DNA from 4 places in the Pontibacillus sp. HN14 genome. Region 1 is predicted to be linked to each of the others. Evidence: riboswitches for the same ligand, from Rfam matches in the RefSeq annotation. Region 1 holds a riboswitch; each other region holds the start of a gene.
The links. A riboswitch is a leader RNA that binds a small molecule or an ion and turns the genes downstream of it on or off. The one in region 1 is predicted to bind S-adenosylmethionine.
Positions count from the first base shown of each region.

Region 2: linked by a shared signal. The riboswitch ahead of LQ226_RS00350 (amino acid permease) and the one ahead of LQ226_RS01460 (Na+/H+ antiporter NhaC family protein) in region 1 are both predicted to bind S-adenosylmethionine.
Region 3: linked by a shared signal. The riboswitch ahead of LQ226_RS05295 (O-acetylhomoserine aminocarboxypropyltransferase/cysteine synthase family protein) and the one ahead of LQ226_RS01460 (Na+/H+ antiporter NhaC family protein) in region 1 are both predicted to bind S-adenosylmethionine.
Region 4: linked by a shared signal. The riboswitch ahead of msrA (peptide-methionine (S)-S-oxide reductase MsrA) and the one ahead of LQ226_RS01460 (Na+/H+ antiporter NhaC family protein) in region 1 are both predicted to bind S-adenosylmethionine.

Region 1 covers NZ_JAJOLR010000001.1:286,543-292,328, forward strand. Annotated here, with positions in the region: gene LQ226_RS01445 (S-layer homology domain-containing protein) at 1-337, shown strand, start outside; gene LQ226_RS01450 (hypothetical protein) at 485-1,216, opposite strand; gene LQ226_RS01455 (sigma-70 family RNA polymerase sigma factor) at 1,213-1,809, opposite strand; gene LQ226_RS01460 (Na+/H+ antiporter NhaC family protein) at 2,056-3,348, opposite strand; SAM riboswitch class I at 3,461-3,569, opposite strand; gene LQ226_RS01465 (YflT domain-containing protein) at 3,734-4,081, opposite strand; gene LQ226_RS01470 (C40 family peptidase) at 4,295-5,197, shown strand; gene LQ226_RS01475 (helix-turn-helix domain-containing protein) at 5,683-5,786, shown strand, end outside.
Region 2 covers NZ_JAJOLR010000001.1:70,708-76,493, forward strand. Annotated here, with positions in the region: gene LQ226_RS00320 (protein-glutamine gamma-glutamyltransferase) at 1-63, opposite strand, end outside; gene LQ226_RS00325 (hypothetical protein) at 217-675, shown strand; gene LQ226_RS00330 (DUF2268 domain-containing putative Zn-dependent protease) at 709-1,722, shown strand; gene LQ226_RS00335 (YfhE family protein) at 1,799-1,960, opposite strand; gene LQ226_RS00340 (hypothetical protein) at 2,189-2,602, opposite strand; gene LQ226_RS00345 (helix-turn-helix transcriptional regulator) at 2,592-2,804, opposite strand; SAM riboswitch class I at 3,041-3,145, shown strand; gene LQ226_RS00350 (amino acid permease) at 3,253-4,635, shown strand; gene mmuM (homocysteine S-methyltransferase) at 4,601-5,554, shown strand; gene LQ226_RS00360 (phosphatidylserine decarboxylase) at 5,681-5,786, shown strand, end outside.
Region 3 covers NZ_JAJOLR010000001.1:1,026,277-1,032,062, reverse strand. Annotated here, with positions in the region: gene LQ226_RS05305 (class I SAM-dependent methyltransferase) at 1-726, opposite strand, end outside; gene LQ226_RS05300 (homoserine dehydrogenase) at 875-1,858, opposite strand; gene LQ226_RS05295 (O-acetylhomoserine aminocarboxypropyltransferase/cysteine synthase family protein) at 1,901-3,583, opposite strand; SAM riboswitch class I at 3,697-3,806, opposite strand; gene LQ226_RS05290 (HAD family hydrolase) at 4,016-5,143, shown strand; gene LQ226_RS05285 (hypothetical protein) at 5,320-5,685, shown strand; gene LQ226_RS05280 (BrxA/BrxB family bacilliredoxin) at 5,701-5,786, opposite strand, start outside.
Region 4 covers NZ_JAJOLR010000006.1:112,944-118,729, forward strand. Annotated here, with positions in the region: gene LQ226_RS16905 (C45 family autoproteolytic acyltransferase/hydrolase) at 12-1,064, shown strand; gene LQ226_RS16910 (Rid family detoxifying hydrolase) at 1,343-1,729, opposite strand; SAM riboswitch class I at 2,031-2,149, shown strand; gene msrA (peptide-methionine (S)-S-oxide reductase MsrA) at 2,275-2,745, shown strand; gene LQ226_RS16920 (methyltransferase) at 2,904-3,431, opposite strand; gene LQ226_RS16925 (methyl-accepting chemotaxis protein) at 3,562-5,034, shown strand; gene LQ226_RS16930 (thioredoxin family protein) at 5,125-5,451, shown strand.

The sequences.
Region 1 (5,786 bases):
CTATTTAACGACGGCAATAGAGAGAGGTTTCCTCGACGGAGACGAGGAAAAATTCTATCCTGAAAAAGAAGCAGAGCGTGAATATGTCGCGAAGCTTCTTGTTAAGGCACTAGGTTATGACAACCTTGCAAGTAAAGAAGGAATTTTCGAAGCAGATTTCTCAGATGAATCTGAAATGGAATATGAAGGCCATGTAGCTCTTGCCACTCGACTTGGATTAATGAGCGGAAAAGATGGAGCGTTTGAGCCAAACGAATCGATCACGAAAGCAGAAGCGGCGGTAAGTTTGCTGAAGTATTTGGAAATTGAACCCACATTAAATGAAGATCGCTATTAAGCAAAACCCTCAGGCTCATGCCTGGGGGTTTTCAATTTCACGGGGGATAGGAAGCAGAAGAAATGGAGATTTGAACAAAAAAATGCTCCGGCCTTATCGCAAACCGGAGCAACAGCATTTCATTTATTAAAATTGGGAGGAACTAACTTACTTCTTGGGAGTCACCACATGGTACTCACCGTTCAAGATGACTCCCGCTACTGTAATGGATCGGCTGGCATCAGCTCCAGCTTCACCACTTTGGTAGCTGTAATTGGAGGTAATAAACTTTACAAATGACTCATCTGCAGCAGCTTTCTCCAACAAATCTTGGAACTGGGTATCGTTCTCTAACGAGAGGAGCAGTACACCCTCATGGTCCTCTGTTAAAGGCAGTTCCCTTTTGGTTAAATCACTTATATGAAACAGATATTGATCTGGTGTACCCTCTTTTGTAACGATATGTCCAGATAACACCTTTTCTCCGCTGAAAGAAAGGGAGTTTGGTTGTATATCCTGAAGGATCATACCGTTTATTTGATCTCCTACTTCAAAGTCTGTTGAGATTTCTTTGGAGATCATGGCTTTGTTTTGACTGTCAGAGACAGGATTGGAACCTCCTCCGGCAGAGTCAAATGTTTCAGGTGTTTCCGTTGAAGGACTTGAACTATACGGTTCAAGTTGCGTTACAGTTACGCCGCCCACAAGTAGAACAACTGTCGCATACACGGTCATCGCAGCAGGCTTAAACAAATAATGTTTCATTTTAGGTTTTTCAGGCTGCGTTTCATGACTAATCGCTTGAAAGACGCGTTGTTTATCCTTCTCTGTGAAGGAGGTTGGAATGTGGTTGTGATAGTCCTCTTTCAAGTCCTGTAATTGCCGATCCACACTCATCATTGATCACTCCTTTGGAGACTTGCCTCATTCAATAGCTCAGCTAATTTCTTTCTGGCACGATTTAAACGGGTTTTAACACTGGATTCTTTTTGATTCAAAGATTGAGAGATCTCTCTAATGGAAAATTCATTAAAATAATAAAGGATGAGTACTTCACGGTATTTAAGAGGAAGTTTCAAGATCTGGTTTATTAACTCACTGGATTCATCATCACGCATAACTAATGTTTCAGGTGTTAAATCGTCCTGTGTCTCTGTAATAAACGATTTGATCTTTTGAAAGAGGTTGTCATGCCTCGTATGGAAACTTCTCAAATAATCTTTACTCTTATTGATGGCTATAGAAAAGATCCAAGTTCGTAAGGATGATTTGCTTTGAAACGTGTGTAACTTCTTATACACCGTCAGAAACGTTTCCTGCGTGATATCATCTGTATCTGCGCTATTCTTAACATAGGTGTAAACAAAGCGCTTCACGTCATCACCATACTCATCCATAATCTTTTCTAAAGCTTCTGTTGAATCCATCTCTAGTAAATTTAGTGAGTCGTTTTGGCGAGAAGGGGGCTTTTCCATTGCAGCCTTTTCTCCCATCCTGGTTCATCCTTTCATTCCATGTATCCTTCGGTTGTGGGTGCGTTCAATAATAAGACGGAACGTTTCCACAACGGGATTCACTTTTAATGAAATTTTTTATAATTTTTTTGAAACCTTTTTTGCGGCCTATGATAAAGGGGTTTCTAACATCCTTGGTTCGAATCATTATGTAAAGTTTATCATTCACTTTATGGGAGTAGAAATAAAAAGAGTCAGGATGTTTATTACATCCTGACTCTTTCATTATGCAGCTGCTTTTTTAAATCTTGGGAATCCAACTAGAATGGCTACAATTCCTGATACCGCAATTAAGATCGGATAGAAAGAGTAAGGAAGCAGTTCGATAGGCGATAGCTCTCCAATCTGCGCTGCAGTTAACAGCTGAGCTCCATAAGGAATTAAGCCTTGAACGGTACAAGAGAATATATCAAGCAAGCTTGCCGATTTTCTTGAGTCGATCTCGTATTCATCTGCTACATTTTTAGCTAGTTGACCGGTTGTAATAATGGCGATGGTATTATTTGCTGTTGCAAGGTTTGTAGTCGCGACTAGCCCTGCAATACTTCCTTCGGCACCTTTTTTAGATCGAATGCCTTTGGTTAATGTGTGAAGGAGGAACTGGATTCCGCCGTTTTGGTTAATCATGGCGACTATTCCACCAATGATAATTGTAAGAAAGATTAATTCAGACATCGAGTTAATCCCAGATGTAATATTGGTCATGAAGGCATCAAGTGAATAGTCGCCGCTTATTCCTCCAATGACACCAGATAAAAGGATCCCTCCAATTAATACAGCCATAACATTAAGTCCGGCTAATGCACCAATGAGTACACCAATATACGGGATGACCTTCAATCCATTAAAGCTGTCTGGATTCACAGAAGATTCGCCACCAGATGTGAGTACAATTAACAGAATGATGGTAAGAATCGCGGCTGGGAGAACGATAAAGAAATTCGTTTTAAATTTATCTTTCATCTCTGTCTTTTGCGTGCGAACAGCTGCAATGGTTGTGTCTGAAATGATGGATAGGTTGTCTCCAAACATCGCCCCTCCAACAACAGCTGCTAATGATAACGCAGCGGAGAATTCCGTTTCAGCGCTAATTCCAACAGCAATGGGAGCAAGAGCACTAATGGTCCCGACTGAAGTTCCCATAGAGAGGGAAATAAAGCCCGCGATGATAAAGACTCCTACAATGATTAAATTCTCAGGTAAATAGGTTAAAGCCAAGTTTACAGTGGAGTCAACGGCTCCTATGCTATTGGCAACAGAAGAGAACGCGCCTGCTAGTATAAAGATAAAGACCATAATCATAATGTCAGGATGGCCTGCCCCTTTGGCAAACTGCTCAACTTTTTCAAACGTAGGTTTTTTACGATTTTGCAGGATCGCTACAATAGCTGCAAGTAAAGCCGGAATCAAGATAGAAATATAATAGAAATCACCTGTAATGATACCTGAACCTACAAAGATGACTAAGAAGATCCCTAAGGGTAACAGGGCGAGTGGATTTCCTTTGTTGGTATTCATGTTGCTGCACCTCTTTCTTGGTAGTTTGTCGAGTGTGTTGGGTTCTACTCATCCATGTCCAATAAAAAATGCCCCTTCTTAATCAGAAGAGGGCAATCTATACGAGCTCCTCTTCTCATCTATCAAGTGTTAACCTTGCTGGATTTGGCACAGCACTCATATGAAATGAGCCCGCTGCCGAGACATCGTAGGGCCAGTCCCTCCGCCTCTCGTGATAAGAAGGAGTATTCATTTTTTGTTTTACATGCAATGATTAAGTTTACTTACTTAGAAGGGCACTGTCAATGGATATACAAGAAAAGTCCAACCTTTTTAGATGTTTTCTGTATCCCTTCCCTTATAAGGAAAACAAAAATCCCAGTGTATGGGACACTGGGATGATCTCTTAAATAATATTTTGAATGTCTTGAGAATCTGTAACCATTAATAGGACTTTTCCCTCATCTAAGTGTTCTTCGTATGTTTCAGCTTCGTGTTGAGAAAATCCGAGGTCTTGTAATTTATTACGTAGCTCGTCACCTTTTTTGTTGAAAAGGTTGCCGACAATCTCTCCCATATTCATTTCGTTTATTCCAACGGTATTTGCGTCGGTATTGTCTGCGAGGCGTTCAGTGCGGTCATCATCGTGAGTCATTAAATAGATATGATCCTTTGTAACACCATTATCCGCTAATTTCTGGACGTCATTTTGAAGCTTTTCGTCATTCTGGTACTCTCGTACAAAAGGTTTCATTGTAAAGTTCCTCCTTCATTATTATTCCACTTTTTCACTTCCCTGTAGAGGTATTGTGAAACATTTGGATGGTTTTTGTAAGAGTTATGTGAAAAATATGACTTATATGAAAACAAATTGTAATATAACCGTAACTTTATGACGAACAATCTTTTGTTAGAATGGTCCTAGTAGAAAAAACAGACGATACTAGAAAAAGATGGAGTGGGGAATATGTTGAAAAAGATCATTGCTTGTGGAATGGCCGTTATGTTCACATTCAGTAGTGCATCTGTAGTAGGAGCTGCAACCAATTCGGACAAGTTGTTAAGCGTAGCTAGAACACATATGGGGGTACCATACGTCTTTGGAGGACAGAGCGCAAGCGGATTTGACTGCTCTGGGTATACTCAGTATGTATATAATAAAGTAGGCATTTCAATTCCACGTACGACAGGAAGTCAGGCTACTGTAGGGGAAGCTGTAAGTAAAAGCAACTTAAAACCTGGTGATTTAATATTTTTCAAAAATACTTACAAGAGAGGAATCTCTCATGTGGGAATTTATGTAGGAAATAATAACTTCATTAGTGCGACTTCAAGTAAAGGGGTGGACGTCGTATCATTGAATAATTCTTATTGGGGTCCGAAGTATGCAACAGCGCGCCGAGTTGAAAACTTCGATGTTAATGCATTATTTGATGACTTAGATGAGAATAATGAAGCTTATACAGCAATCAAAGAATTGGTGGAGAATGAAATCATTAATGGCTACCGTGATGGAACGTTCAAGCCTGACCAACCTGTTACAAGAGGACAAGCAGCTGCATTAATTAACAATATCATTGGTTTTGAGGCAAGTAATCAAGAGCCGTTTTCTGATGTGAGTGCTGGCCATACCTTTGCTAGCCAAATTGCGGCAATGAAAGAACTTGGCATTATTCACGGTTTTAACAATGGACTGTTCAAACCGGATGAATTCATTACACATGGGCAAATGGCAATTATGATTAAGAATGCATTAGAAGTTACAGGTGGAAACCCAGACGAAATGAAACAAGATGGGTACGATGAGCGAGCTTCTCGTGCGGAATTTGCAACAGCCTTACACGACACTCTTTTTCAATATAATAAGTAACTAAATCTTTACTAGTATGACGGTTTAAGAGTCTCTTTGGTTTCATTCCAAGGAGGCTCTTTTTAGTTCAGTATTTTATCTCTATTTGTTATTTACCCAGGCTGTAAATAAGTAAAACATAAGAGTTTTAAGGACGTTTGAGAGGGTAGGGTCCAATGGACTAATGAATGTGCGCTCATTTAGGTCAATGGGTGTGGTTTGTTAAGTTAATGTGTGAAAATTGGTCTTAATTTCCTGCTACTTAAGAATCGAAAATTATCAGAATATTGATATATTTCTAATTTTTATTTATGATGGGTCTAACTTACATCCTATACTCATTTATATGCTTGGGAAAATAAAGGGACAAAAGGGTGATTTTATCAGTCTTTTCTTCTAGGTTTTCCCAAAAATAAAGAGAGGTGTGAGAGGAGTATGAGAGAGATAGGAAGCATATGCTCTAGTAAAGAGTAAGTGCTTCTTCAGAGAGAGAGTTGATCTTTACATTGAAAGGTTCTGAAGTTGGGAAAACGATAAAGTTACATCGGCTGAACCAAAACCGCACGCTTGAGGAAACAGCTCAGGGAATTTGTTCAATCTCCTATTTAAG
Region 2 (5,786 bases), 220 kb from region 1:
AGAAAGGGATTGTATTTGAGTTCCTGCAACTTGTATCACAATGGCATTCCCCATTTCTGTCATTGTTCTGTTAGTTTATTCGGGCAAGGCGCGAAACATGTTTCTAGGACGCTGTTAAGGAAATATGTATAATACTGGATATGGTGAAACGGATTGGTAAGTGATCCGTATATAAGAATACGAGACTAGGAGATAGTGAGGTGAGGAGTTTAGATTATGGAACAAGTTTGGGACCTGGATAAAGTAAAGCGATCACAAAGAAGATCATCCATTCAAATTTCTCTTATTTTTTGGGCGTTCATCATAGGTTCTATGATTTATGGGTTCCATTATGAGAATGGAGCTTTCGTCCTTCTTGCTTCCTTCTGCGTTATAATGACTGCGTTTGCAGGTGGATCGTTATACACGCTCAGGACAGGAAAGATCATTGGCACAAAGGATAAAAGGTATAGCGAATCTTTTGAACGAGATCGTATAGGGGAGAAAGAGTGGATGGGTAAAAAGAAAATAGAGACGACCATCCTTATTGTCGTAAGTCTAGTCTTCACGGTTTGTTTATTTGTAGTAGATTGGAGCGGTATTAGGATGAACGCCTTCCATGATTTTCTTCCTCTTATCGGAGCGGGAGTAGGAACAACGTTAGGGCAGTTCATTCGAAGTAATAAAGTAGAGTAAAAGTTAATTTATTATAGAAATGAGGCGAACGAGATGAACCGTATCGTGTTAATCATTTTATTGGGGCTCCTCGTTCTGGCTGGTTGTCAGGGAGAAGAGACGCAAAAGGTGACTTCTCCTACAACACCAGAAGCACCTGAGGATGAGGGGCACGTAAAGGAAACAGAAGGGTACACACTGAAACATACCGAGCCGACTTACATAACGATAAGAGATCAAGAGTTTGAGGTTGTGCCTGCTTTTGATTCAACGCTTGATTATATTGAGTTTATGGAAGAGAACCCATTAGAGAGTAAAACAGAAGCTTACGCGTCAAAGGTCGTTAACCCTTTTCGTCAAGAGGAGTTTGGTGATACACGGGGAGGGGACGTGCGACCTCCGAAGAATATTGATGCACTCAGGAAGTCAGTGCAAAAGTTGGACTCGAGTTATGAAGAGATCGTCCATTACATTGAAGAATCTTTAGAGAAGTCTGTGGAACGCTTTCAACTCGATCGTCCTACAAAGATCTATGTGTTCCCCTTTAATCCCGATCAGCTTTCTCTTATAGATGAAATGGACGGTGTCTTAGCTCATACTACGGATGCACTGGTTTGGTTCGAGATCGATCCTGAACATTATACAGAGGAAGCCCTCTCTTACACAATGGCCCATGAATACCATCATCTAGCCTATTACGAAATGCATCCAGAAAGACCAGTTGATTTGGTCGAGGAAGCCCTTGTAGAAGGGGAAGCCGATGCCTTTGCAGAAGGGATTTACCCCGAAGCTGAGTTTCCTTGGACGAGAGAATTGACGAAAGAAGAAGAGACGGAAGTCATAAACTGGGTGAACGAAAGAAGGTATACCTATGAAGGTGAGGATTTAGTAGAGTTCAGAGACGGCAATGAGAGGATTCCAAAATGGGCGAATTATAAAATAGGCCTTATGATCATTCAGGATTTTATAAAGAATAACCCCGATGTAACGGTAGAAGAGTGGACCAAAATGGGACCAGAAGAAATCCTAAAGGGAAGTCGTTTTGCTGATGATTTTGATGGAGTGTAAGGTGCTATATAGAAATGATAGATAACAAGAATAAAAGCAGCCTGATCACAGGCTGCTTTTTCTCATGTAATCCCCTTTACGGTAACTGAGGGTTACTATTTTTTGCTTCTTGTAATTTTGGTTTGCGGTACCCGCCAGCGATGTCGGCTTTCTTAAATTCTTTAGAATAGATTACTTCTTTCGCCGCTGATGTATCGTTCTCTCCTCCGACAGGCTGGTATTGTGATCTCTTATACATTGATCTCATCCTTTCTGTTGGAATTCGTTGTACATTTATAGCCTTCCCGCTGAATTTTTGGTTGAAACATCTCTTTAATCATTTCTTTTATATGCTGGTCCATAATTTCAAGAAATACTTCACGATCGCCTTTACAAATCTAAATGGGGTTAGGACCAAACCGGGTAACACAGAGACTTCGTTGTCATTTGATCTCGTTTCTTCTTCACCGATTACGTAAGCCCTCCCTTACATTTTGAGTTCGTAAAATCGTTTCACAATAGGACGAATGATGATTCGTACCATCAATAAAGAAAAGAGAAGCGTTTGCCCAATTGTTGAAGCATCGAGGGAGACAGAAAGGACAAAGGCAACTGCAATCATGCCATCCATAATCCAATTAACCGCCTCACCAGACTTAGCATTAATCAGGATATTCCGCTCATCATTCTTCTCAATCTCACTACGCTTTTCACCACTTGCTGTTGTTGTATCTTTTCTGCTTCGTATGTACATTTCAATGGAGAGGCCCGCTAATGCAAAGCCTAGTCCCGCTACTCCAAAAGGAAGGTCGTCATTCACGATTCCTGTGATAAAGGTACCGATCCCGATTCCTGCTAATACAATCGTTAGAATTAAATTCCGTACATGCTTAGTGTTCATTTTCATCATCCTCTTCAAATATAAATAGATCTTCAATGTGAACATTTAAGACTCTGGCAATCTTGTAGGCCAGAAGAACAGATGGATTATATCGCCCCTTTTCTAATGAAATGATGGTTCTTGACGAGACAGAAACGATGTCTGCTAATTCTTGTTGGGTAATGTTCGCCTCTTTTCGAAGGCTTCTAATATGGTTTTTCAAAAAGTGATCACCTACATAGGATGTGAAGTTTATTTCATGTGAAGCTAACTTCATATTACAACTAGTGGTATTTACAGTCAATAAAAGAAAATAAAGGATTTAAAAAGATTTCCATCTTTATGCACTTCATTGAGTCGACTTTAAAAATATTAATAAAGACGTAAATGCAAAAAGATCAGGAAAATTACAACTATATTGACAATTAAATCAAAGACTAGTAGAGTAATAAAAAAATATTCTTATCCAGAGAGGTGGAGGGACTGGCCCTTTGAAGCCTCAGCAACAGGTCGAAGATGACACTGTGCTAATTCCAGCGGGTGAACCATCCTGATCGATAAGAGCTTTCGTTATTGTCAGTTAAACGCACTCGCATGAGAGTGCGTTTTTTGTATGTTCACCCTACTAAAGTTAGGGGGAATGAAAATTGGAACATCAGTTTAAACGGGAAATGAAAACAAGGCATTTGGTTATGCTCTCCCTTGGGGGTGTAATTGGAACAGGGTTGTTCCTAAGTTCTGGCTATACGATTCACCAAGCTGGGCCCCTTGGAACGATTCTCGCTTATGGTATTGGAGCTCTTGTAGTGTATTTGGTTATGCTCTGCCTCGGGGAGCTATCGGTTCAAAATCCGGAGACGGGCGCCTTTCATACATATGCCCACAACTACATAGGACCAGGAACCGGGTTTACCGTTGCTTGGCTGTACTGGCTGACCTGGACTGTTGCATTAGGCTCTGAGTTTACAGCAGCTGGCTTATTAATGCAGCGGTGGTTTCCGGATGTTAGCGTCTGGATATGGAGTGCTTTTTTTGCTGCTTTAATTTTCAGTTTGAATGCTTTTAGCGTGAAGTTTTTTGCAGAGGCTGAGTTTTGGTTCTCTTCTGTAAAAGTTGTAGCCATTGTTCTGTTTATCCTTATTGGATTTGGAGCGATGTTTGGGTGGGTCACGGTGACGAATAGCGAACCCACTTCTGTGTTATCAAACTTTACAAGTCAGGGGCTCTTTCCTAACGGGGTGACCGCCATATTGATGACCATGCTAGCGGTAAACTTTGCCTTTTCCGGAACAGAATTAATTGGAATTGCAGCAGGAGAAACGGTTAATCCGTCCAAAACGATTCCGCTAGCGATCCGCACAACACTTGTCCGTTTAATTCTCTTTTTTATCGGGACGATCGTTGTCCTCTCGGCGCTGCTACCAACGGATGTGGCTGGTGTGGTAGAAAGTCCGTTTGTTGCGGTTCTTGACCGGATCGGCATCCCGTATGCAGCGGATGTGATGAATTTCGTGATCTTAACAGCAATATTATCCGCTGCGAACTCAGGGCTCTACGCATCTGCGCGCATGCTTTGGTCACTTGCGGATAAAGAAACAATCTCGCCTGTCTTTGCTAAGTTATCAAGTAGGGGAGTACCTCTGATCGCGATGACCTTTAGTATGATCGGCGGGGGCCTTGCGTTGTTGTCTAGTGTGATTGCGCCGGACACGGTGTATATTGTTCTGGTATCGATATCAGGCCTGGCTGTTGTAGTGGTGTGGATGAGTATCAGCGCCTCGCATTTCCAGTTCAGAAGAGCGTATCGAAAAGCAGGGCATAAAGAAACTGACTTAGCCTACAAAGCGCCATTTTATCCAGTAGTTCCGATTGCGGCATTTACTCTGTGCTTGGCTTCATGTGTAGGGATTGCCTTTGATCCGACGCAGCGAATTGCCCTTTACTGTGGCATCCCGTTTATTGCCTTATGCTATGGAAGTTATTATGTGAACCAATTTATGAAGAAAAGGAGAATAAATCATGTCAAAACCTCTCAATCGATTAAATCCCATTGAATCCTTATTAAGCCGTCAGGATGTCCTAGTGCTCGATGGAGCCTTGGCGACGGAATTAGAACGGTACGGCTGTGACTTGGATGATCCATTGTGGTCGGCTCGTGTATTGCTCGAACAGCCTGAGGCGATTAAGCAAGTACACGCTGATTATTACCGTGCAGGTGCGGATTGTTCCATTACGGCAAGCTACCAGGCAACGGTGGACGGCTTCGGGGGAAGAGGTTTCACAAAAGAGGAAGCCCTGTCGCTGATTCGAAAAACGGTTACGCTGGCTACAGAAGCCCGCGATAAAGTACTAGAAGAAGACCCCGACCGGGAGAGACCGCTCGTAGCAGCGTCTGTTGGTCCATACGGTGCCTATCTTGCGGATGGTTCAGAGTACGTCGGACAGTATAGCATTACTGATGAGGAACTGTATGCTTTTCATAAACCGCGTATGGAAGCTCTTATCGAAGCGGGTGCAGACCTCTTAGCGATCGAGACCATCCCTTCGTTTCGGGAAGCCCGTATTCTTGCTTCGATTTTAAAAGAAACCCCTGAGGTCTATGCTTGGCTGTCCTTCACGCTTACAGATGGAAGAACGATCAGCGACGGCACGTTACTTAAAGATGTCGCCAATGAATTTGAAGGAAATAGTCAATTAGCAGCAATCGGCGTGAATTGCGCTCCGCTAGAAGTTGTCACAGATGCAGTGGAGAACCTGCATAACTATACTACAAAGCCGATTATCGTCTACCCAAACTCGGGTGAGAGCTATGACCCTGATACGAAAACCTGGCATGGTTCAGAGAGTTGCGAGAGCTTCCCCGCACAATCTGAGGCATGGTATAAAGCAGGGGCCCGGGTGATCGGAGGCTGCTGCCGAACGACCCCTGAGCATGTGAAAGAGCTCTCTTTGAAATGGAAGAATAAAGCCTGATCTTAAACCCTGGGCCCAAACATGTGCCCGGGGTTTTTGAATGAGGGAGCCCCCTCCTTTTATCAAGAAACGTTTTAGGGAAGTCTATCTATAAAAGAAGAACGGGTTCTAGGAAAGAGGGATCGTATGAAAAAACAGGTGTACCGTGGTTTGATAGGCCTATTGAACAACCCTTTGATTGGTCGTGGATTGCAGAGAATCAGTCAATCTTCATTGAGCAGATGGCTCATTC
Region 3 (5,786 bases), 740 kb from region 1:
GGCTTCTTCTAATAAAGCGGTCAATTCATCTTGTAAGATTGCACGATAATCTGTTGAAAACTGTTTTGTATGCCAGGTGTCTTGCGTTTTATTCATAATAAAGTGGTGGAGGGTATACGTGCGTCCGTCCTCTTTCCAATCCCACAGTTGGAAGACAATTCGATTCCCTTCATTAAGAGACTTAGGAGGAGTAGAGGCAGGCTTTTCTTTTAACAGTTCGTCATAGTTTCTCATTGTAATAACGAGCCATCCCCCTGTCTTCACTTTCTGATAGAATTGTGAAGCTGCCAAACGTAAATCCTCTTCATTTAAGAGATGGGGTAGCGAATTGTCCGCTGAGAGGAGAATGTCAAAGGTACCCTTAATATCTTGATTTAAACGTCGGAAATCAGATATCCCAAAAGAGATAGACGCGTCTCGAGTGAAGGCCTCTTGTTTTGCCCGCTCCACTGCTGCTCTACTAATGTCCGTTGCGGTAACATTATAACCGGAGAGGGCAAGACCAATCGACTGAGTACCGATCCCACACGAACAATCTAATAAGGATGTATCTTTACGATCTTTGATAATCAGTGATGTAAGAAGTTTGCTTAAGGTTTCTCCCTGGTATTGAATGGCTTCATCCCAATCCTTAAAAATCATATGGTAATGTTCTGCTAGTTGATTGTAAAAATCTTCAGCGGATGGGTTCACTGTGCTCACTCCTACTATAAGTTCTTTTGCCATACTCTTTATAGCTTCCACTTAAATTGTAGCATAGTAAAAAGGGGAGTAAATCTATATAGGTTGTTCAGTCATTTTAATAGGCATAAATAAAGGCTTAAAGCATTCCTGCTCTAAGCCTTTTTTGAGTATCTTTCTTAGATATATAGATTTATAGAAGCTGATGCGTTTTTCGGTTCGTTTTCTGGAAGATATGCACAAGGTCCTCGAGCATTCCGCTTGCAGTTGTGGAGGCTCCAGCACCAGGGCCTGCCAATGTGAGCGGTCCAGCCAAGTCGGTATGAATGACCACGCCATTTTGCTCATGGTCAATGGCATAAAGGGGATGATGATGGGTAAGGGCGATAGGCTGAATGGAAGCACGAACATCACCGTCTTTCCATTCAATGGTCGCAATATGCTTTATTTTCTTACCCATGAATGAGGCTTCTTCTATATGATCAGAGCGGATAACATCGATCCCTTCTACAAATACCTCATTCCAGTTTGGCTGTTTGCCATAAATGAGCTCACTGACAATCATAAGTTTATAAAAAGCATCGCGCCCATTTATGTCGTTTGATGGATCGGCCTCTGCGTACCCTTTGTCCTTTGCTTCTTGCAGAGCCTGGTCAAAGGATACCTTGTTTTCTTTCATCCTCGTTAAGATGAAATTTGACGTCCCATTTAGAATCCCTTCAAACCGTTCTACACGATTGACCTGGAGCAGTTGGGAGAGTGTACGAATAATTGGCGTCCCTGCAACTGTGGTAGATTCATATCCTAAGGAAACATCGCATTTTTCTGCTAACTTCTTTAAAGTCTTTCCATGTTTAGCAAACATTTGTTTATTTGCCGTTATTACATGTTTACCACTCTCTATTGCTTTCTTACAGTAACTAAACGCGGGCTCTTCTCCAACGATCGCATCGATCACAACATCAATATCTTGAAGAAAAAGCTCGTTGAAATCTGTTGTAACTAAACTAGAGTGAGGAAACTCCCGTTTTTTAGTTGGATTTTTAACAAGAATACTAGCAATTTCAACAGGTTCTCCTTCTAAAAGATTCTGCAGCCTTTCCTGATGCGATTGAATGGTTTCGGCAAATCCCTTTCCAACTGTTCCGTAGCCGAGCAATCCAACTCGAATTGTCATGATGTACCTCCTTTACTATGCTTTGTTTGATCTGGGAGGATCTTAGGCTTTAACAGGCTCTTCTATATAATTAGGTATACGAACACCGATGGCATCTCTGTATAAATTTTCAGTGCTTAGTAACGTAAGGTTTTGTTCTCTTAGGTAAGTGAGCTGCTCTTCCGTTAATGTCCCTTTGCGATAAGCTACAAGCTTTGTAATGGGACTAATTTGAACCTGACCTTCTTGTTTCTCGGTTACATAGACAATATCAGCTTCAGTACCTGGCCCATCAGTTAGTTTAAACCCAAGACGTGATAGCTTCGAAGATTCATCTTTTGAATTCGGATTCCCTAAAAAGACGATTTTTTTAGGTCGGACGGCTGTTTCATCACGGTATAAACTTGATTGTAAGTAGGAAGAGGCCCCGGATGCTTGAGGGTCCTGGCTTGAGACTCCTGTTGCTTTATAAATCGCTTGTTCTAAATCTTCAATTAGATCCTTCGTTGATTCAATTCCAACTGATAGGCGTATTAAATCTTCTGTAACACCGGTTTTCACTAAATTCTCGTTATTCAATTGCTGATGTGTAGTTGAAGCAGGATGAATGATAAGTGATTTTGCATCTCCTACATTGGCTACATGGGACCACAACTTGATGTGATCAATAGCGCGTTTTCCTTCTTCAAGTCCTCCTTTTATCCCGAATACAACCATCGAGCCTGCGCCCTGATTTAAGTACTTCTGAGCAAGTGAATGGGATGGGTGTGATGGAAGGCCAGGGTAAGAAACCCAACTCACACCAGGATGATTCTCAAGGTAAAGAGCAATTTCTTTTGCATTTTGAACATGACGCTCTATCCGTAAATGTAAGGTTTCTAGTCCTTGTAATAGATGAAAGGCATTGTGTGGACTTAAGCATGCTCCGATATCTCGTAATAATTGAACCCTTAATTTTACCGCGAAGCCTGCTGGACCAACATCTGACCCATATCTAAGTCCATGATAACTTTCATCCGGTTCAGTAAAGCCGGGGAACAATTCATGATTCCAGTCGAAACGTCCTCCATCTACAACTACTCCTCCAATGGATGTTCCATGACCTCCAATCCATTTCGTCGCAGAGTGAACGACAATGTCTGCTCCAAAAGATAAAGGCTTACAAAGGATCGGTGTTGCAAAGGTACTATCCACGATAAGGGGGATGTGATAGTCGTGAGCGATGTCGGCCACTGATTCGATATCTAGTACATGTAAACTTGGGTTTCCAATCACTTCTGCAAAGATGGCTTTTGTTTTTGAAGTAATCGCATCTCGAAATTGCTCTGGGTCTGTACTGTCAACAAAGGTGACATTGATTCCGTATTTCGGGAGAGTGACGGCAAATAAATTGTAAGTACCACCGTATAGGTTCGTGGAGGCAACGATTTCATCACCAGCGCTTGCGATGTTTAAGATAGCAAGGGTGATCGCAGACATACCAGATGAAGTAGCAACGGCTGCTACGCCGTCCTCTAGAAGTGCAACCCTTTGTTCAAATACATCTACTGTTGGATTGCCAAGACGAGTGTAGATGTTTCCGGGTTCTGCAAGGGAAAATAGATTTTTGGCATGTTCTGTGTCGTTAAAGACATAAGAGGTGGTTTGGTAAATGGGAACCGCACGTGAACCTGTCGCTTTATCAGGATGCTGGCCACCGTGTAAACTTACTGTTTCGTTTTCAAATAGATGAGATTTTTGAGTCATAACAATTCCTCCTTGTTTAAGTAAAAGTCTAGGAAAAATTGCCATACAGGTGAGGGGAAGAAGAGGGCATATAAAAACCCTCTTCATAAGAAGAGGGTGTATGTACATTCCTCATCTTATCTTCCAGATCCACAGACCTGTAGGATGTAGCACCACTCAAGCAATATGCTTGAAGGTTGCCGGGCTTCGCAGGGCCTAGTCCCTCCGCCACTCTAGATAAGATATTCGCTTTGTTTTTTAAGCTATGAGCTTGATATGGATTATAGAACAAATCTAAATAAAGGTCAATAAAAATTCGGAACATTTGATTTCTTCTGTTTTTATCCTTTCCTGAACATGAGTCTGCCCTAAAGGGAACAATAGCTTAGTCTGTTCTTTTATGCTTTCCCTTGCTACAATAGGACATAATTCTAAATAGAGTAGGTGAGCCAATTGGGAAAAACGATTTTATTTGATGTAGATGGGGTTTTGTTAAGTGAACATCGATATTTTGATGCTTCGGCATTAACCGTGTGGGAACTTATACATAGTGAGAATTATTTGGGTCTTCAATCAGACCGTTTTCATACAGACGTAACCGAAAGTGAAGTAGGCGATTTGCGCGCAGAAGTTTTCCAGGAAGATGAGGTATTGTACTTAATTAAATCAAAAGGAATCAATGCAAACTGGGACATGGTCTATTTAACATTTTCCTTTCAACTGATTCGTTTGTTAGCTCAGCTAAATGAAGTGAAACCGAAGTACGTTGAGAAAGTGTTCCAAGATATGACGCTTGACCGGCAAGCACTTCAAGAAATTGGGGGAGAGTTGTATAAGGCTGGTATAGAACCAGATTATAAAACATTTGTCCCAGTTATGAAAGATGTTGAAGCGATGCGAGGTGAGTTGCTTACCCATTTAAACCAAATCGCATATGAAATGACAGGTATTGAGACGATGGCTTTCACAAGAAACAGTGCTCTTTGGGAGTTAGGAAGAGAAACCTTCCAGGAATGGTATGTGGGTGAGGACCTAACAGAGAAATCAATCGGAAGGCCACCGTATCAACAAGGGAAAGGTGGATTTGTCCATATTGAAACGCCTCTTGCGACTATGGAGGAATTGGATAACCTGTTTACGAAATTAAAAGATGATGGGTATACGCTCGGAATTGGTACAGGTCGTCCAGCACTAGAAACGGTAGAACCACTTGAAAACTTAGGCATTCTCTCTTACTTTGACCGGAATCGCATGGCTACTGCTTCTGACGTCCTGGAAGCGGAAAAGAAATACGGTGACAAAGCTCCACTCGCGAAGCCGAATCCATTCACCTATATGTTTGCCTGGTTAGGACGGTCGAGTATAGAAGAGGCGCTTGACTATTCATTTACTGAAGAAGAGAAAGATTCAGTGATTATTGTAGGAGATTCCCTCGCAGACGGTCTTGCAGCCCAAAGTCTTGGTTGTCATTTCGTCGCTGTTCTGACAGGATTATCAGGTCAAAAAGCAAGAAAAGAGTTTGAGCAAAATGATCAACACACCATTATAGATAACATTAAAGACCTTCACAAAGTCCTTTAAGATTGGTCTAGAGATCAACTCTTTAGCCCGGTAGAGAATGAACGCGTGCCAGACACCCTTTACTTATTTAACTTAGTAAAGGGTGTCTTTTTTAGTTTATAGATCAACTAGGGGCATGGCCGATTTTAGTTATAGGGAGTGGATGTTGACCATAGGATAGTAGAGGAGGGGATTTGATGGTAGAACTTTTCTTTTGGGCATTGGCAAGCTTTATTATTGTCATGGTGAGTGGAGCATTTGGAATGAGGGAATTGTTTGTCCGTGAACGCTGGTGGTGGCCTTCTGTCACTCTATTATGTGTGGCCCTAATACTTGGAGGGCTATCGGGGTTGATGAGTCTTTTCACTTCACAACTCATAGAATTAGACAAGCCTGCAGTTAGTTTATATTATGCGATACGCACCATATGTATATTAAGTAGTCTAAGTCTCGTAGCTTTCATCATCCTATGGATGAGAGAGGAGAGAGAACGACTGACGTTACCTAAGGGGTTAAGATTAGTAGAGAATAGAAGGCAAAAGAAAGAAGGTGCATCTCAATAGGATGCACCTTCTTTTTTAACAATATTCGTCGTAGGCTTTCGTTAAGTTTGCCACAATCTCTTCCACCTCGTGATCTTCAATCTCTTCACGTGGAATAAAGT
Region 4 (5,786 bases), on a different contig from region 1:
GGAGCTTTACATTGAAACAAATCTATAGTGAAGTACTGCAATTCCGAGGGACCCATTATGACTTTGGCTATAAGCAAGGGGAGCTGTTAAAAGATTCTCTCACGATTCGAAACAGGGAGAAGCAGTGGAAGATCCGTAAGCCGCGTTTTACTGTTGAAGAAGAGGAAGTGAAACGTGCGATTCAGAAGTTTGCCCCTGGCGTCTGGGATGAATTGTTAGGGCTAAGGGATGCCCTTGGTTGGACCATGGAACGTGTGATGATGGAGTTTGGTGGTTACCGGGTTGAGTATGTGAAGTCAGGTTGCTCAATCGTAACAGGCGATGGCTACATGATTCGTAACTACGATTACCAGCCGAAAACGTATGAAGGTCGCTATGTCTTCTATCAGCCAACTGATGGAGGCTACGCAATAGCTGGTCCATCTCAGCGTGTAACAGGTCGAATGGATGGTATTAATGAAAAGGGGCTGGCCATCGGATATAATTTTATGCACCGTAAAAATCCTGGGAATGGCTTTATTTGTTGTATGATTGGTCGATTAATTCTTGAGTCGTGTGCCAACGTGGAAGAAGCGGTAGCCATGCTTCAAGAAATTCCTCATCGACACTCCTTTAGTTACATCGTTTATGACGGGAAAGGCGAAACGTTCGTCGTGGAAACCTCTCCTCGGGGTGTTGAAGTGCGCCAATCAAATGTATGTACAAACCATTTTGAAATCATGAAAGATGAGAATCGAAATTACTTAAAAGATTCTGAGCGTCGTATGGATGTTATCAATCAGGAAAAAACGCGAATTACTAGCGGATATGAAGCGTTTCGCCTCATGAATGATTCTGACCGAGGTGTATTCTCAAAGCAGTATCGCAACTGGGCAGGAACGATCCATACATCTGCTTACTTTCCAAATACCCTTACCGCCTGGATTGCTCTTGGCGGAGACAAAGAGCCAGTAGAATTTGACTTTGCTCATTGGTTAGAAGGGAATGACGTTGACGTGTCGCGTATTTATGGTGAGGTCGATACTGACTTGCCATTTGTCCACATGGACGAAAATGCAAGGTAACAAAAAAGCCACCCGACGAGGGTGGCTTTTTTGTTATTATGAGCGCTTGGGGGCCGTTGCGTTTGTTGAGCGCGTTTGGGGTGGCTGGGGAACGACTCGCTTTAAACGGGCGAGCTGTCGAGCCTCCTCGTTCGCTTGCGCTCTCTGTGGGGTCTCGTCGACCTCTTTCTCCCGTAGGAGTCTCCCCGTTCCCCAGCCACCCCTTATTAAAAGTTGAAATAACGGCCCCAACCACATGTAATGATCTTAATTCAGCAAATAGAAAGGCTCATACGAAGTTATGCGTCGGAGCGGTGGGCAACGACTTCTACTTCGACTTTAACATCTTTAGGGAGGCGGCTTACTTCAATCGCTGCTCGAGCCGGGTATGGTTCTTGCAGAAAGCTTGCATAAACCTCATTGACTGTTTGGAAGTCTTCCATGGAAGCAAGATAAATATTGGCTTTAGCGATATGAGCATAGTTTAGGCCTGCTTCTTCAAGGATCGCTCCAACATTTTTCATAACTTGTGTCGTTTGTTCGCTCACGTCATCAGAGACGATTTCCATCGTGCTTGGATTTAGTGGGATTTGACCGGAAACAAATACGATCTGACCGAGGTCAATTGCCTGAGAATAAGGTCCAATTGCTTCTGGTGCTTTGTTCGTTGAAATTGCTTTAACCATTTTGAAAAACTCCTTTAATTATTGGATTAGGAAGCATAAAAGGGGATCCCCCTTGAATAAAAAAAACCCTCATTATTAAATTGAACTATACAGGCATAAAAGAAAGCTTCCTTTTATATAATGAGGATACAAAATGAATGAACATACTCACCTTAAGGAGCAAGTACGAATATCATATCACAGGTTATCAGAAAATTTTAACGTTTAAGAATATGTGAAAAAATTAGGTGTTTATCACTTTACTTCACTAACGGGATCATGTATGATTTGGGATAACATAAAATATTAAATAGCGATAAACTTCTTATCCAGAGAGGCGGAGGGACTGGCCCTTTGATGCCCGGCAACCATCAAGTCAATGTAACCATTGACGAGAACGGTGCCAATTCCTGCAGGAACTTGATTCCTGGAAGATGAGAGGATCGTACGGATATACACTTACGAGCCCTTTCTTGGATAAAAAAGAGAGGGCTCTTCTATATGTAAGAGGCCGTGATCGTACTCTCGAAGAAAGAAGTGTCGTTTTAAGAAAGGAAGAGATGAGAATGGCAACAGCAGTTTTCGCAGCAGGATGTTTTTGGGGAGTAGAGGCTTATTTCGAACGTATTGAGGGCGTAGTTGCGACACGCGTCGGCTTTATGGGAGGTACTGTTGTGAACCCTTCTTACCAACAAGTAAAAGCAGGAGGTACGGGGCACGCAGAGGCGATTCGAGTTGAATTTGATCCAGAAGTGATTTCTTATAGTGAACTAGTAGACCATTTCTTCGAGTGTCATAATCCGACTCAACGAAATCGTCAGGGAGAAGACGTAGGATATCAGTATCGCTCCGTCATCTTTGCTACAGAAGATCAAGAAGAAACTGCAGCAGCTAAGATTCGCGAATGGGATAATAAAGGACTCTTCAAGAGTGAAATTGTAACGGAAGTGAATAAGGTTTCCGAATTCTACGATGCTGAAGAATATCACCAAAAGTATCTTCAGAAGAATGGTTCCGTTTCTTGTGGAATCGGCTAAATCAGCCTAACTTGTATTTCTGCATCACTTATGATATTTTAATTTCAATGCCACCTCGCAATCGATACGACTGCGGGAACTTAACCATCCTTTGAGGTGGCAGGTTACATAAGAAGGTAAAGCGACCCCAAATGGATTTTCCGTTTGGGGTCGCTTTTTTATTTATATATGTAGATCGGAGTTGTGCCGAGCCAGGATGCTACATTTTTGGTGGCGGTGGGCACGGTGTTTGGTAAGGCGAACGTGTTTGAGATTACGGTCCCATTATAGGAAGCAAACATAGGGGACAGTTGTTTCATGGCTCCGGTGAATAAGTAACAATAGATCAAATCAAATTCTCCCGCGCGAACAGTAAAGAAGTCTTTTTTTAGAATCCTAACATTTGAATATCCTTTAAGCTTTGCCATCCCTTTCATGTAAAGGTAGGGGACCAGTGAGGTTTCATAGGCGTAAATATCCGTGTGCGGGAATTCTTTCGCAAGTGCGAAAGCCATCGTCCCCCAGCCGGCCCCAAAGTCAGCGATGGTAGTAGGGGTATAGTTCTTTACGATTGCTGTGACTTCTTCCTTTACTTTTGGGCTCGTTGGTGTTGGCGTGATGCCGTTCTTAGAAGAGCGAGTAACGATGGAAATCAGAATTAAAAGAATGAGAGCGAGTAGAATGAGCGTTAGTGCATTTGAAATCATGTAGAGAAAGTCCTTTCTGGTTCAAAATCCATAACATGTAAGAAGACTACAAATTTTGTCATTTATCTTAAGTATACAGAGGAATGTGTCGATAAAAAAAGAAAAGACATCTTCTGGAGGTACCCTAATTATGAATGGTTCAGAATTACGTTTACTGGACGTGAAAAAGAAAAACGTACTGATGACATCTACATACAGTATAGCAATGTTGTCAGCACTAGCCCTTTCCTTACAAGAGGGCACGATTATTCGATCATCGATCTACGGAACGGAGCTAGCTTTGTTCTGGATTTTGTTGTTTGGATTGCAACGGATTTTACATAAACCGAGAATGTTTGCTTACATAGCAGTAAGTATGCCGATCATTGGCTATGGTCTATTAATCTATGTAGAAGGGGGGACCCTTTCCGGTGACTTAATCCTTCTCTTCCTGGCTGTTTTCTCTGCCGTGCACTTGGATCGTAGAATATTTGCTACAGGATATAGCCTTGGTCTTATTGCTTTAATTGCCAGTCATACCTGGTCAAATGCTGAGCAAGCTAATTTAATGGGCACGCTACTCTCCTCTATGGTGTTAATTTATGTGCTAATGGGAGTCATATTAGGGGTAATGGTCCATCTGGCTGGTCAGACATTTAAGAAACTTGAAACCATTCTTTCTTCTACTGAGCAGGAAAGGGAGCTTCAAGCTAGACAAAAAGAAAAGCTAGAAAAAGAGGCTACGCTCATAGCCGAAAATATTTCTCGTGTGAATGATCAGGTTCAGCAAAACGTTCAGGCACAAGGTGAAATGAAACTAGCCGTTCAGGAAGTTTCAGCTGGTGGTCAAAGTCAAAGTGAGCAGATCACCGATATCTCTGCCCATGCTCAAAGCACAATGACGACTATTTCTACAATGAAAGAATCCCTAACCGTTCTTCAATCAGAGACGAATCAAGCTTCTGATGAAATTAATGGCGGGCAGGAACGGATTTATCATCTTGAGACGGAAATGAATGAGCTGCGGAATGTTATTCACATGCTTAATGACACGTTTAATATTTTAACAGGAAAAATTGAAGAAACGAATCAGTTTACAGAAGACATTCAGCAAATTACAGAGCAGACGAACCTCCTTGCTCTAAATGCTTCTATTGAAGCCGCAAGAGCTGGAGAAGCTGGGAAAGGATTCTCCGTAGTAGCTGAGGAGATTCGCAAACTAGCAGAAGTAACGGGTCAGTCCGCTAAAAAGATTACCACAAACCTTGGAGAGTTAAATGATAGTAACGCTCAAGCACTGAATCAGATGAAAACAGGGAGTCAGAAACTGGATGAAAGTGTAGGCAGCATGAATGAAGTTGTCTCTTCATTTGAACGAATCCAAACTTCGTTACGCCATGTAAAGGAACGTACGGATGAGTGCAACAGCATCAGCGTAGACGTTGAAGATCGATCTCGTCAGGTCGAAGCAGCAACGAGCGAACTCGCTGCTATTATCGAGCAAGCTTCTGCAAGTATGGAAGAAATGAGCGCAACGATTGAAAGTCTTAATGATGACAGTGAGAAAATCGGGGCTTATATCAATGAAACCTCTAAGAGTGCGCAACAGCTTATTTCGCTTTAAATTCGAATACCCCCATGAGCATATAAGGGAGTAAGATGGGACACCCTGTGGTACAATACGAATAACAGATTATAGCTAGGTGGTGTACCTATGAAACACGTTCACACAATGGATGAGATTCACTCAACGATTGGACAAAGTGGTTTAAATCTTTTATATATTTCAAGACCAGGATGCTCCGTTTGCCATGCTCTTTTGCCGCAGATTGATGAAGTGCTAGAGCGATATCCAGCTGTTGAAGCTGTTCATGCTGACGCAGATGAAATCCCAGAGATCGCAGGCGAGTTTTCGATCTTTACGGTGCCTGTGGTGATGGTTTATGCCGATGGTAAAGAGCAGTTCCGTAAAGCTCGCTTTGTTCCAGTAGATGAGTTTGAAGACCAGCTTGGGAAGTTGTATCGTCTTATCCATGAATAAGCAGCATAGCTCGTTCATTTCCGAATGGAAATGAGCGAGTTTTTTTATATGATCTAAATTGAGGAGTGTTTCCGTTGCTTTGTTCAGAGTATAGGTGGTTCGGGAGATCACTCGCTTTCCGCGGCGAGCTGGGAAGCCTCCTCGTTCGCTTGCGCTCTCTGTGGGGTCTTCCCTAGGCTCCTTATGCCGCAGGAGTCTCGCAATTTCCCGAACCACCTTGCCCGAATTTTGGAGGAACGGAAACAAGCCAAGCAGAGGCGGACTTTATTCTAAACTTTCTTGCCGTTCTTTTTGGGCTGATTCCGTGATAAAATACTAACAAAAATAATTGTAGA